Regions from separate parts of the Pannonibacter anstelovis genome, predicted to be linked through region 3. Evidence: riboswitches for the same ligand, from Rfam matches in the RefSeq annotation. Region 3 holds a riboswitch; each other region holds the start of a gene.
The links. A riboswitch is a leader RNA that binds a small molecule or an ion and turns the genes downstream of it on or off. The one in region 3 is predicted to bind cobalamin.

Region 1 (3,855 bases), on a different contig from region 3:
GGGTCACCGACTGCAGGGCCGCACCGGTCATGGCAAGGCCCGCGCCGACAAGGGCCGCCAGCAGTGCACGTGGAAAGCGCACATCCCAGACGATGGCCTCGCGCGCAGCGCTCCAGGTCTTCTCCACCGATCCAGGGAAAAGCTTGGACAGCAGGATGCCTGCCACGTCAGCGGGCGGCACGGCGACGGCGCCCACGGCGAGGGCGGCAATGACCGCCGCCGCCAGCAGGGCAAGGCATAGGCTGCAGACAGCCAGCACCGGCCAAAGCCGGTGCGCTCTGATGGTGCCCGCCCGCGCCTCGGGCTCAGTTGCGTGTGAAACCGTCAACGAGCTTCTCCACGGCGCGGATGTTGCGGGGGCCGGGTGTCGCCTCGACATATTCCAGCACGACGAAGCGGTCATTCTTCACGGCATCAATGCTGGCGAAGGCTGGGTTGGACTTCATGAAGGCGATCTTCTGGTCCGCTGTCACCTGCCCGTAGTTGACGATAACGACCACTTCCGGGTTGCGCTCGATCACCGGCTCCCAGGCGACGGTGGCCCAGCTCTTGTCGAGATCATCCATGATGTTGCGCCCGCCTGCGGCCTCGATGAGGGCGGTGGGCATGGCATAGCGGCCTGCGGTGAAGGGCGTGTCCTCGCCGCTGTCATAGACGAAGACGCGCAGCGGCTCCTTGCCCGGCTCCTTTACCCTGGCGGTCACTTCGGCAAGCTTTGCCTCGTAACCGGCGACCAGCGCCCTGGCCTTGTCCTCGACGCCGAAGATCGTCCCGAGGTTCAGAAGATCGTTGTACATGTCGGCCATGGAGATCTTCTCCCTGGGGCCGATGTGGATGCAGCTTTCGGTCAGCTCATAGACCTTGATACCGAAGGGGGCTAGCGTTTCCGGCGTCACCTCGCCGCCCACCTTCATGCCGTAGTTCCAGCCTGCGAAATAGAAATCGGCTTCCGCACCCAGCAGCACTTCCTTGGTGGGGTATTTTTCGGCGAGTTCCGGCAGCTCCTTCACGCCTTCGCGCATCTCCGGGTCCAGCGTCTTCCAGCCGGACACGCCGGTGTAACCGGCCATGTGGTCCGTCAGGCCCAGCACCAGCATCATTTCGGTGAGGTTCACGTCATTGGAGATGGCGCGTGTGGGGGCGGCGTCAAAGGTGACATCGCGGTTGCAGCTTTTCACCGTCACCGGATAGGCAAAGGCGCTGGCGGTGGTGGCCAGAAGGGCGGCGAAAGCAAGGGCTATACGCATCGGTCAGATCTCACAAGTGAAAGGAAAAACGGGGGGAATGGCCGGAGGTATCGATCCGTGAACGGACGGAGAAAGCCCCGGCGATATTGGCTTCGGTCAGCGCCGCTTCCGGCCTGTCCATGGCGAGCACGGTGCCGTTGGCGAGCAGCAGCACCCGGTCAGCATGCTCTGCGGCCAGCGTCAGGTCATGCAGGGTGGTGATCACCGTCAGCGGCAGGCCGCGCAGCAGGGCCATCAGCTCCAGCTGGTGGCGGATATCGAGATGGTTCGTCGGCTCATCAAGGATCAGCAGGCGCGGCTCCTGCGCCAGCGCACGGGCCACCAGCACACGCTGGCGCTCGCCGCCGGACAGGGTGCCGAAGGAGCGCTCGCTCAGCGCCGTCAGATGCAGCCGGGCCAGGGCATGCTCCACCACCTCGCCGTCACGCGCTCCTGCTGCCGCAAGTCCGCGCTGATGCGGCAGGCGGCCGAGGCTGACGATCTGGCGCACGGTCAGGGCAAAATCCGTCGGCTGCTCCTGCAGTACCACGGCAATGCGGCGGGCCGTGTCACGGCTGGACATGGCCCAAAGGCTCGTGCCCTCCAGCCGCACGTCACCTGTCTGCGGCTTGTGGAAGCGGTAAAGCAGTCGCAGCAGCGACGATTTTCCCGCCCCATTGGCACCGCAAATGGCCAGCATCTCACCCTGATTGACGGTGAAGCTGATCCCGGAGAGGAGCGTGAGGTTTCCGCGCGGCCCCCAGCCGAGGTTATCAGCCTCGAAGAAAGGCGCGCTCACGTGCCGGGCCTGAAGGTGGTTGTGCGGCCGGGTGCGGGAATGCGGGCCAGCGCCGTCTTCGCCATCCGGCCCGGACGCTCGGATGCCTTGCACCAGCCATCGGCCAGACCGTGATACTGGCGGGCAAAAGCGGCAATGTCCGGCACGTCTTCCAGCGTCAGGTGCCCGAACAGCCAGCCGGTCTTGAACTGTGCGGTCAGGGCGACAGTGCAGGGCTGGCCACAGGCGGCCATGCATTCAACGCCTGAGACGGACCAGTCCGTATCGGCCTGCAGCGCGCTGGCAAGGGCTGTGCCTAGATCATGCCCGGGCCGTTCGCCGGTCTCCTTGTCGCGGCATGTAACGCAGATCGTGAGATAATGGGAAGGGGAGGGGCCTTCCGTCTTCGGGATGGCCTGCTGCATAGGCGCAGGCGCAGGTGTTCCGGCCAAGGCCGGTCCCTGAATGGTCATGGACATGCTCCTTCCGGGACACCCCGCCCGGCGGTTTGAGGTCTGTTGTGATGGCAGGTCTCCTGACTTGCGGGTCGCCGCTTGCCCGGTCCTTCCCGTTCCTCGGTGGAACAGTGGATCACCCGGGGTCGCTCGCCGCCTACAGTTGCGGGGGCAGTCACGGACTTGGCGCCTGTTGGCTACACCGTACCGTGTTCCCTTTTCACCCGGCCAAGGCTTTGCCAGCCGGGAACCATCGCCGCAGATGATCAAATCCGCCGTCCTTCCTGTCAAGCTCCATCGTCATAAATCCGGAACAGGTTTTCATACTGGGGTAGTGATATATGTTATAAGATAACATTACAATATATGGCTTCGTAAGGACAAAAAAATCCCCGGCTGCCTATGCCGGCAGCCGGGGGAGTCGCCTCTCATCGAGCTGGGGTGAACGGCATCCCGGGGGCTGGGGTGCCGTCGCAAGTCTCTGCCTTTACGCCAAGTCCTAAGATGCTGACGCATCAAGACTTGGAACGCTCAGGCGCCGCAGTGTTCGAACAATTCCCGTTGAGCAAAGCTCCCCGGTGGCTCCGTCACTCGGCGGCGATGCGGGCGCTGGGGTTGTTCGGATGTGTCGTCCAGTTGGCATAGTCCCCAGAGACGGTACGGCCCGTCCGCGGATCAACGGTTCCGGTGGCCATTGGTTCCATGGTGATGCAATTTTCCACCGGGCAGACCGAGACGCAGAGATTGCAGCCGACGCATTCCTCGTCGATCACTTCGAACTTGCGTACCCCGTCCACCATGCTGGTGATCGCCTGATGCGAGGTGTCCTCGCAGGCGATGTGGCAGCGGCCACACTTGATGCAGAGGTCCTCGTCGATCTTCGCCTTGGCGATGTAGTTGAGGTTGAGGTAGCGCCAGTCGGTGACATTGGGCACTGCACGGCCTGAGAAGTCCGAAATCCGCTCGTAACCGGCCCCGCCCATCCAGTCCTTCAGCCCCTCGATCATCTCCTCGACGATCTTGAAGCCATAGGTCATGGCGGCGGTGCAGACCTGCACGTTGCCGGCGCCGAGGGCAATGAACTCTGCCGCATCGCGCCAGGTGGTGACGCCGCCGATGCCGGATATGGGCAGGCCATAGGTTTCCGGATCACGGGCGATTTCCGCCACCATGTTGAGGGCAATCGGCTTCACCGCCGGGCCGCAATAGCCCCCGTGCGAGCCCTTGCCGTCAATGGTCGGCGTTGGCGCCATGCGGTCAAGGTCAACACCCACGATGGAATTGATGGTGTTGATCAGCGACACCGCATCCGCTCCGCCGCGTTTGGCGGCCTGTGCGGGCTTGCGCACGTCGGTGATGTTGGGCGTCAGCTTGACGATCACCGGCATGCGGGTGT
Region 2 (3,855 bases), on a different contig from region 3:
CCAGCCTGCATTTTGCCGAACTCGCCGCCCAGGCGCGCATCGTGCATGTGATTGGCACCACGGGCTGGACGGACGAGGACCAGCCGAAGCTGGAAGCCGCCGCCCGCCATGCCCGGCTCGTCAAGTCCGGCAACATGAGCCTTGGCGTCAATCTGCTGGCGGCGCTGGTGAAGAAGGCCGCTGCAGCCCTTGGCCCCGATTACGATCTGGAAATCGTCGAGATGCATCACCGCCACAAGGTGGATGCACCCTCCGGCACGGCGCTGCTGCTGGGCGAGGCTGCGGCCGAAGGGCGCGGCATCGGCCTTGCAGAGCATTCGGTGCGGGTGCGCGACGGGCATACCGGCCCGCGTGAGGCCGGCACCATCGGTTTCGCCACCCTGCGCGGTGGGTCTGTCGTCGGCGACCACACCGTCATCCTCGCCGGTGAGGGTGAGCGGGTCGAACTGACCCACAAGGCGGAAGACCGCCAGATCTTTGCCCGTGGTGCAGTCAGGGCAGCCCTGTGGGCGCGTGACCGCAAGCCGGGTCTTTACTCCATGGCCGACGTGCTCGGCCTCAACGACTGACACAAATTCAGAAATTCAAGGAGATCGGTGCATGGAACGTCTCTTGGTGCTCGTCCGCCACGGCCAGAGCGAATGGAACCTCAAGAACCTCTTCACCGGCTGGAAGGACCCGGACCTGACTGAGCAGGGCATCGGTGAAGCCAAGGCCGCCGGCGGCAAGCTGCGCGACATGAAGCTGAAGTTCGACGTCGCCTTCACCTCGGACCTGACCCGTGCGCAGCACACGCTGAAGCTCATCCTTGCCGAACTCGGCCAGGAGGGCCTGGAGACGATCCGCAATCAGGCCCTGAATGAGCGCGACTACGGCGACATCACCGGCATGAACAAGGATGAAGCCCGCGAGAAGTTCGGTGAAGAGCAGGTGCACATCTGGCGCCGCTCCTTCGACGTGCCCCCTCCGGGCGGCGAAAGCCTGAAGATGACCGCCGAGCGCGTTCTGCCCTATTACCGCGCCGAGATCCTGCCGCGCGTCATGGAAGGCACCCGCGTCATCGTTGCCGCCCACGGCAACTCCCTGCGCGCGCTGATCATGGAACTGGAAAAGCTGACGCCGGAACAGATCCTCAAGCGCGAACTGGGCACCGGCGCACCAGTCGTCTACCGTCTTGATGAAGACGGCCAGGTGGCAAGCGTCGAGGATCTGGCTGACTGAAGCCCCGGTCAGCTGAGTCCAGAGGTATCAAGATCTGGCGTGCACTGATCCCCGGAAAACACAATTTTGCCATCGAGGGCACCCTCAAAAGGGGTGCCCTTTTTCATGGTCTGAAGCGCTCTTTCGCAGATTTCCGCCATTTTCCGGCCGTGCTGGCTTTGAGCCGGATCACTACATCTTGTGGGTATCCGACGCCATTTCACATAGGGATTGATAAAAATCGAATCTCCGCTATGTTGACTCCTGTTCAGGGTTCTCTGGCGGAAACGCCGATGAGCTAAGACGGGAACAGGGTGAAACCGGCGGAAATCCGGCAATTCCCAGGCTGCCCCCGCAACTGTGAACGGAGAGCGTTCGTCCTATTCTGCCACTTGGCCGCAAGGCCTGGGAAGGCGGGGCGGCGTGATGACCCGTGAGCCAGGAGACCTGCCTTGAACGTAACGTCCACCGGCGGGGTGCCGGAGGGGTGTGGTCAGTTCATGTCCGGTTATGCCGGGCTGTCCGCTCCCTCTGGCCAGCGCCATCTGCTTCGGCAGCAGTGCTTCGGGGTGCAGGCATGATGAAGAGAGCCGTTTACGAGTTTCCGCCCGGGTAGTTGCCCGCGGCCTGTTTCCACCGTTCCGCCGGACACTATCTGGTTGGGGCGCGTAAATTTGTCCTTGAGTTTTCATCTGATACCGGCTGCGCAGACGCGTGGCCGAACCCTTTGTTACGTCCGTCATACGAGGAACGACCGATGACCGTCACCGTCTACAGCAAGCCCGCCTGCGTCCAGTGCAATGCCACCACTCGCGCCCTTGAGCGCAAGGGCATTGACTACACGCTGGTCGATATCTCCGAAGATACGGCGGCCTATGACTATGTGACCGGTCTTGGCTACCGCCAGGTGCCGGTGGTTGTTGCCGGCGAAAACCACTGGGCCGGTTTCCGCCCGGACCTGATCGGCGGCCTCGCCTGAAACACTGAAGGGCGCATGCACCATGGCCAGGCTCGTCTATTTTTCCAGCACTTCGGAAAATACCCGGCGCTTCGTTGAGAAGCTGGGTATGGACGCCATCCGCCTGCCCGTGGACGCCAGTGCGCCCGTGCCCCTCGTAAGCGAGCCCTTCGTGCTGGTGACACCGACCTATGGCGGCGGCACCCCGAAGGGCGCGGTGCCCAAGCCCGTGATCCGCTTTCTCAACGAGGAGCAGAACCGCACTCTCCTACGCGGCGTCATTGCTGCGGGAAACACCAATTTTGGCGAAGGCTATGCCATCGCCGGCAACATCATTTCCGCCAAGTGCAACGTGCCGTTCCTCTACAGGTTCGAGCTTCTGGGCACGGCGGAAGATGTCGGGAACGTCACCCTCGGACTGGAACGGTTTTGGACATGCTAGACACGGATTCCCCGCAGGACGCGGGCGCAAAGACCCACTCCGCAGCCGTTGCCCCGGCTTCCGGCGGCAGCAATGCCCGTCAGTCCACGGCGCTGGACTATCACGCGCTGAACGCGATGCTGAACCTCTATGATGATGAGGGAAAGATCCAGTTCGAGAAGGACCGCGAGGCCGCTCGCCAGTATTTCCTCTCGCACGTGAACCAGAACACGGTCTTCTTCCATAATCTGAAGGAGAAGCTCGATTATCTGGTCACCGAGGGCTACTACGAGCCCGAGGTTCTGGAACAGTATTCCTTCGAATTCGTGCGCGACCTGTTCGACGCTGCCTATGCGAAGAAGTTCCGCTTCCCGACCTTCCTCGGCGCCTTCAAGTATTACACGTCCTATACGCTGAAGACGTTTGACGGAAAGCGCTATCTGGAGCGCTACGAAGACCGCGTCTGCATGGTGGCGCTGGCGCTGGCACGCGGCGACGAAGCCCTTGCCATGGCGATGATGGAAGAGATCATCACCGGCCGCTTCCAGCCGGCAACGCCGACCTTCCTCAACGCGGGCAAGAAGAGCCGCGGCGAGCTGGTGTCCTGCTTCCTGCTGCGCATCGAAGACAACATGGAGTCCATCGGCCGGTCGATCAATTCGGCGCTGCAGCTGTCCAAGCGCGGCGGCGGCGTAGCCCTGTGCCTGACGAACCTGCGCGAATCGGGTGCGCCCATCAAGCACATCGAGAACCAGTCTTCCGGCGTCATCCCGGTGATGAAGCTGCTGGAAGACAGCTTCTCCTATGCCAACCAGCTGGGTGCCCGTCAGGGCGCGGGAGCGGTGTATCTCAACGCCCACCACCCGGACATCATGCGCTTCCTCGACACCAAGCGCGAGAACGCGGATGAGAAGATCCGCATCAAGACCCTGTCGCTGGGTGTCGTCGTGCCGGACATCACCTTTGAACTCGCCCGCAACAACGAGGACATGTACCTGTTCTCGCCCTATGACGTGGAGCGGGTCTACGGAGTGCCCTTCTCCGAGATTTCGGTCACGGAAAAGTACCGCGAGATGGTCGAGGACGCGCGCATCCGCAAGTCCAAGATCAAGGCCCGCGAGTTCTTCCAGATCATTGCCGAGATCCAGTTCGAGAGCGGCTATCCTTACCTCATGTTCGAGGACACGGTGAACCGCGCCAACCCGATTGCCGGCCGCATTTCCATGAGCAACCTGTGCTCGGAAATCCTGCAGGTGAGCGAGGCCAGCCTCTATGA
Region 3 (3,855 bases):
CCCGCGCCCACATCGAGGCTGCGCTCGTTGCCAGGGCAACTTCCGACACAGCCTTCCGCGAGCTGCTGAAGAGCAATCCGCATGCCGCCATCCGCGACATGTTCGGCAATGACCCGATCCCATCGATGAAGATCAGCGTCGTCGAGGAACAGGCCGGCGAAGTGCTTCTCGTACTGCCGCGCTCCATCGCCGAAGACGAGCTGCCGGATGAGCTTCTGGACTATGCGTCCGGCGGAAATCTGCACAAGTGCTTGAGCGATATAGGTTTCTTTACCCCAATCGAAGGCCGTGGCATCAGGTTCTAAGGGAGACGATCATGAGCGAAATCACAGCCTATCCGTTCGAGAAGGCTCGCGCCGTTCTTGAGGCCGAGCTTCGCAAGAAGGCAGAAACTGACACTGCCTTCCGCAGCGCCCTTCTGAACGATCCGCATGCAGTACTTGTGGAATTGCTTGGCACGGATCCGGTCCCGAGCCTTGCGATCCGGGTCCTGGAAGAAGCTCCCGGAGAGATCGTGCTGGTGCTTCCGCGCCGCATCGAGGCAGATGAACTGCCGGACGAATTGCTCGATTATGCAGCCGGCGGCGCCTACAAGGGCTGCAAGGGCGATGGCTGGACGCAGGACAAGCTGCGCCGCATTGGCTACGACCCATTCTGATCCACGCCTTTGCATGGAGGCCGGGAGTTCCCCGGCCTCTTTTCATGCCAAAGGCTCAGCCCGCCACATGAAGCCTTGCGTTGAACAGCGGGCTGCCGCTGAGCTGCTTCAGAGCCTTTGCGCCCGCCAGCACGCCGAGGTCCACCAGCGGCTCCAGAATGATCACGGTCATGTAAGCCGCACCGAAGCTGGCCACATCAGCGAGGTTCTCAGTGGAGAAACCGTGGCCATAGACGGCCCAGAAGGCCACCCAGGCAACAATGCCGCCCTGATAGGCGGTGGAAAGCGCCAGCGCCTGCGAATATTTCAGGTCCACATACGGTGTCGACGGCGCAATGATTCGCTTTGCCAGCAGGCTGATGCCAAAGAGAGGCACCAGCAGCGTGGTGACATTCATGCCGTATTGCGGCAGGTCGAAGGGTGCAAAGAACAGGCCCTGCATCAGCAGACCGGCGGCTAGCCCGATGGCAGCAGCCCCTGCCCCGAACAGCAGCAGCAGTGTAGAGCCGAGAATCAGATGCACCTCGGACACGCCCACGGGGTGATGCGGCAGCACCTCGAAGAAGCAAAACACGAGCGCAGTGGTCATGATGCTGCGCAGGAGAAGCGGAATGGCACCGCCATTGGTCCGCAGGTCGTCAACGGCGAGTTTTGCTGCAAGCCCGAAAGCCGTTGCCGCTGTGCCATAACTCAGGATGATTTTCGCGCCTTCAACGACGCCTTCTTCGATATGCATGCTCGTTCCTTTCTGCGCCCGCCGCGCATTGGACTGGATTGGGCTTTGCGCCCGGTCATGTGATGGACAGGTATCCTGGCTTACGGTTCACCGCTTCGCCTGCCTTCCCAGCCCTTGCGGGGCCAGTGGCATAGAGGCATCGCTCGCCGTTTACAGTTGCGGGGGCAGCCGGGGAATCAGGCCTTGCACGATGTGCGGGCCCTCACCCCGTTCCCTGTTTTTTGCCGTAGCAGCATCTGTCTGCGCGGCCCATCAGCTTCACTCTAGCCCAGATAGAAACAATGCCATAGCATTTGTGCGTTCATGCATGTCTTTCCACATACCGGCAAAAAGTATGAGCCAGGCGCATCAAAGCGCCGTGAAATCGCCCGCTTTGACAGATCATTTCACAAAGCCGTTATGCTGGAGTAGTTTACCATGCATCATCGATAGCCGCGTTCCAGCCAAAGACCTGTGTGTGACGCAGGTCACGGACCTTTATGGCAAGGTTGGGACATGGTTCCGGCGGTTTAGATTTCAGTTCTCAATCTGGAGCTTCAAATGCGATCCTTTCTGATGCGTGGTGTCAGTGTCTCCGTCATGGCCTTGGCGCTGACCCACGGTGCGCTGGCTTTCGAGGCGACCGGCAACGATGTTGCCGATGCCTTCCTGTCACGGGTAGAGGCCGGCAATGTAAAGGTCGTGTCGGTCGGCAGCGTTTCCGAAGATGGCGATCAGGTAACCCTTGAGGATGTCGCCCTTGAAGGCAAGACACCGGAAGATGGTTCCGGCACCATCGGCATCATCACCCTGACCAACGGTGAAGAAAAGTCAGATGGGACGATGAGCCTTGATGGCGTCGCCATCGAGGAAGCCGTGCTTGAAGACAAGGACGGCGCATCTGTGTCGATGGCATCGCTGACCCTGACAGGTGTGGTTCTTCCGCCTGCTGACGGGTCCAAATCCTTCGAGGAAACTGCAGATTACAACACCATCGAGGCTGAAGGTATCGAGATCGCCGAAGGTGACGTTACCAAGGCCTCGCTGGACACCGTCTATGCTGCGATCAACAGCCGCGAAGGCAATCTGCCAACCTCGGGCGAACTGAACATGACGGGTATCGCCATTGCGGTTTCAGAGCTTGACGCAGGCACTGCCAAGCAGCTCACCGATCTTGGCTATGAGACCGTGAATGCCGAAGTGGCGGCAGAGTTCAAGTGGGATCCGGTCACCGGTGTGCTTGACCTGCCGAGGCTCGACATGACCGCAGCTGAAATGGGCGGCGTCGCCCTGGCTGTGCAGATCGGCGGCCTGACCAAGGAAGTGGCCGAGAAGCTGGAAGCAGCCAAGGACAACAGCGACGAAGCCATGGCTATCCTGCAGGGCCTGACGCTGAACTCCATGCGCCTGCGCTTCGACAACGGCTCGATCGTCGACCGCCTCCTCGACCAGCAGGCCAAGACTGCAGGATCGGACCGAGCCGCAGTCGTTAGCCAGCTCAAGACCGGCCTGCCGATGATGCTCGCCCTGCTTCAGAACCCGGAGTTCCAGGCCAAGGTGGCAGCTGCTGCCGGCGAATTCCTGGACAACCCCGTGTCACTGCAGGCTGACGCCAAGCCGGCAGCTCCTGTTTCCGTCGCGCAGATCTTCGGAACGGCAGTCATGGCACCGCAGGGCCTGCCGCAGATCCTTGGGATCGACGTCACGGCCAACAAGAAATAAGCGCCGTTTGACGGTCCCGCGCCGGCCGATGGGTTCCCGCGATGGCAGCCCATCAATGGCACCATAGACCGGACGCATGAATTCGGAACCAGCCAGCGCGGCGGTTTGACTGAACTGCCGCGCTTTGCATTTTTACAATAGGAGGCCAAGCCTTGTTGCCGAACCCGATCTTCACCCGCTTCAGCGCCCGTACCGCCACGGTGGTACTGGTCATGTCGCTTCCCTCCCACGCTTTCGCCAACCAGGCCAGTGTTCTGGTGGACCGCTGGATGGCGGACTTCACCAGCATGGGGGCTTCGGTTGCCAGCTACGAACGCGCCGAAGATGGTGCAAACGAAAATGATGTGACCATCCACGGGGTCAAGATCGAATTCGCCATTCCTCTGCCCGGCGGCGAAGACAAGGTGGATGTGAAACTCGGTGTTGATGCTGTCACCTTCGAGGGCCTGACCGAGACGGAGAAGGGCTACGAAGCCGCAAAGATCTCCGTGCCGGGTACCGCCCGTGCAGACGTCGAGATTCCCGGCAAGTATTTTGACACGGCCAGTGCCGGCCAGACGCAGCTTGAGATCCCCAGTCCGGAAGATGAGGCAGCGGAGGCTCCAGCTGAGGGCGAAGCTGGCGAAACGCAGGAAAGCGCTGAAGCTCCCGAAGCTGCAGCACCGGATGCGGCACCTGCCGAACCGGTGAGGATCATCCTCAGCCAGACCGGCTACGTGGCAGAAGGCATGGCCTGGAGCCGGCTCCCCGAAGTGGCGGA

Region 1: it holds a riboswitch for cobalamin, as region 3 does, so the genes downstream of both, V6L75_RS12185 (DUF1636 domain-containing protein) here and V6L75_RS00960 (energy-coupling factor ABC transporter permease) in region 3, are expected to answer to the same signal.
Region 2: it holds a riboswitch for cobalamin, as region 3 does, so the genes downstream of both, nrdH (glutaredoxin-like protein NrdH) here and V6L75_RS00960 (energy-coupling factor ABC transporter permease) in region 3, are expected to answer to the same signal.

Annotation. Positions count from the first base shown of each region.
Region 1 covers NZ_JBAKBF010000007.1:31,479-35,333, forward strand. Annotated here, with positions in the region: gene V6L75_RS12170 (FecCD family ABC transporter permease) at 1-283, opposite strand, end outside; gene V6L75_RS12175 (ABC transporter substrate-binding protein) at 306-1,247, opposite strand; gene V6L75_RS12180 (ABC transporter ATP-binding protein) at 1,258-2,025, opposite strand; gene V6L75_RS12185 (DUF1636 domain-containing protein) at 2,022-2,477, opposite strand; cobalamin riboswitch at 2,513-2,729, opposite strand; gene preA (NAD-dependent dihydropyrimidine dehydrogenase subunit PreA) at 3,047-3,855, opposite strand, start outside.
Region 2 covers NZ_JBAKBF010000003.1:174,738-178,592, forward strand. Annotated here, with positions in the region: gene dapB (4-hydroxy-tetrahydrodipicolinate reductase) at 1-569, shown strand, start outside; gene V6L75_RS06105 (2,3-bisphosphoglycerate-dependent phosphoglycerate mutase) at 601-1,221, shown strand; cobalamin riboswitch at 1,455-1,669, shown strand; gene nrdH (glutaredoxin-like protein NrdH) at 1,958-2,179, shown strand; gene nrdI (class Ib ribonucleoside-diphosphate reductase assembly flavoprotein NrdI) at 2,202-2,600, shown strand; gene nrdE (class 1b ribonucleoside-diphosphate reductase subunit alpha) at 2,594-3,855, shown strand, end outside.
Region 3 covers NZ_JBAKBF010000001.1:211,720-215,574, reverse strand. Annotated here, with positions in the region: gene V6L75_RS00970 (NHLP leader peptide family natural product precursor) at 1-305, shown strand, start outside; gene V6L75_RS00965 (NHLP leader peptide family RiPP precursor) at 317-658, shown strand; gene V6L75_RS00960 (energy-coupling factor ABC transporter permease) at 714-1,394, opposite strand; cobalamin riboswitch at 1,443-1,662, opposite strand; gene V6L75_RS00955 (hypothetical protein) at 1,935-3,095, shown strand; gene V6L75_RS00950 (hypothetical protein) at 3,251-3,855, shown strand, end outside.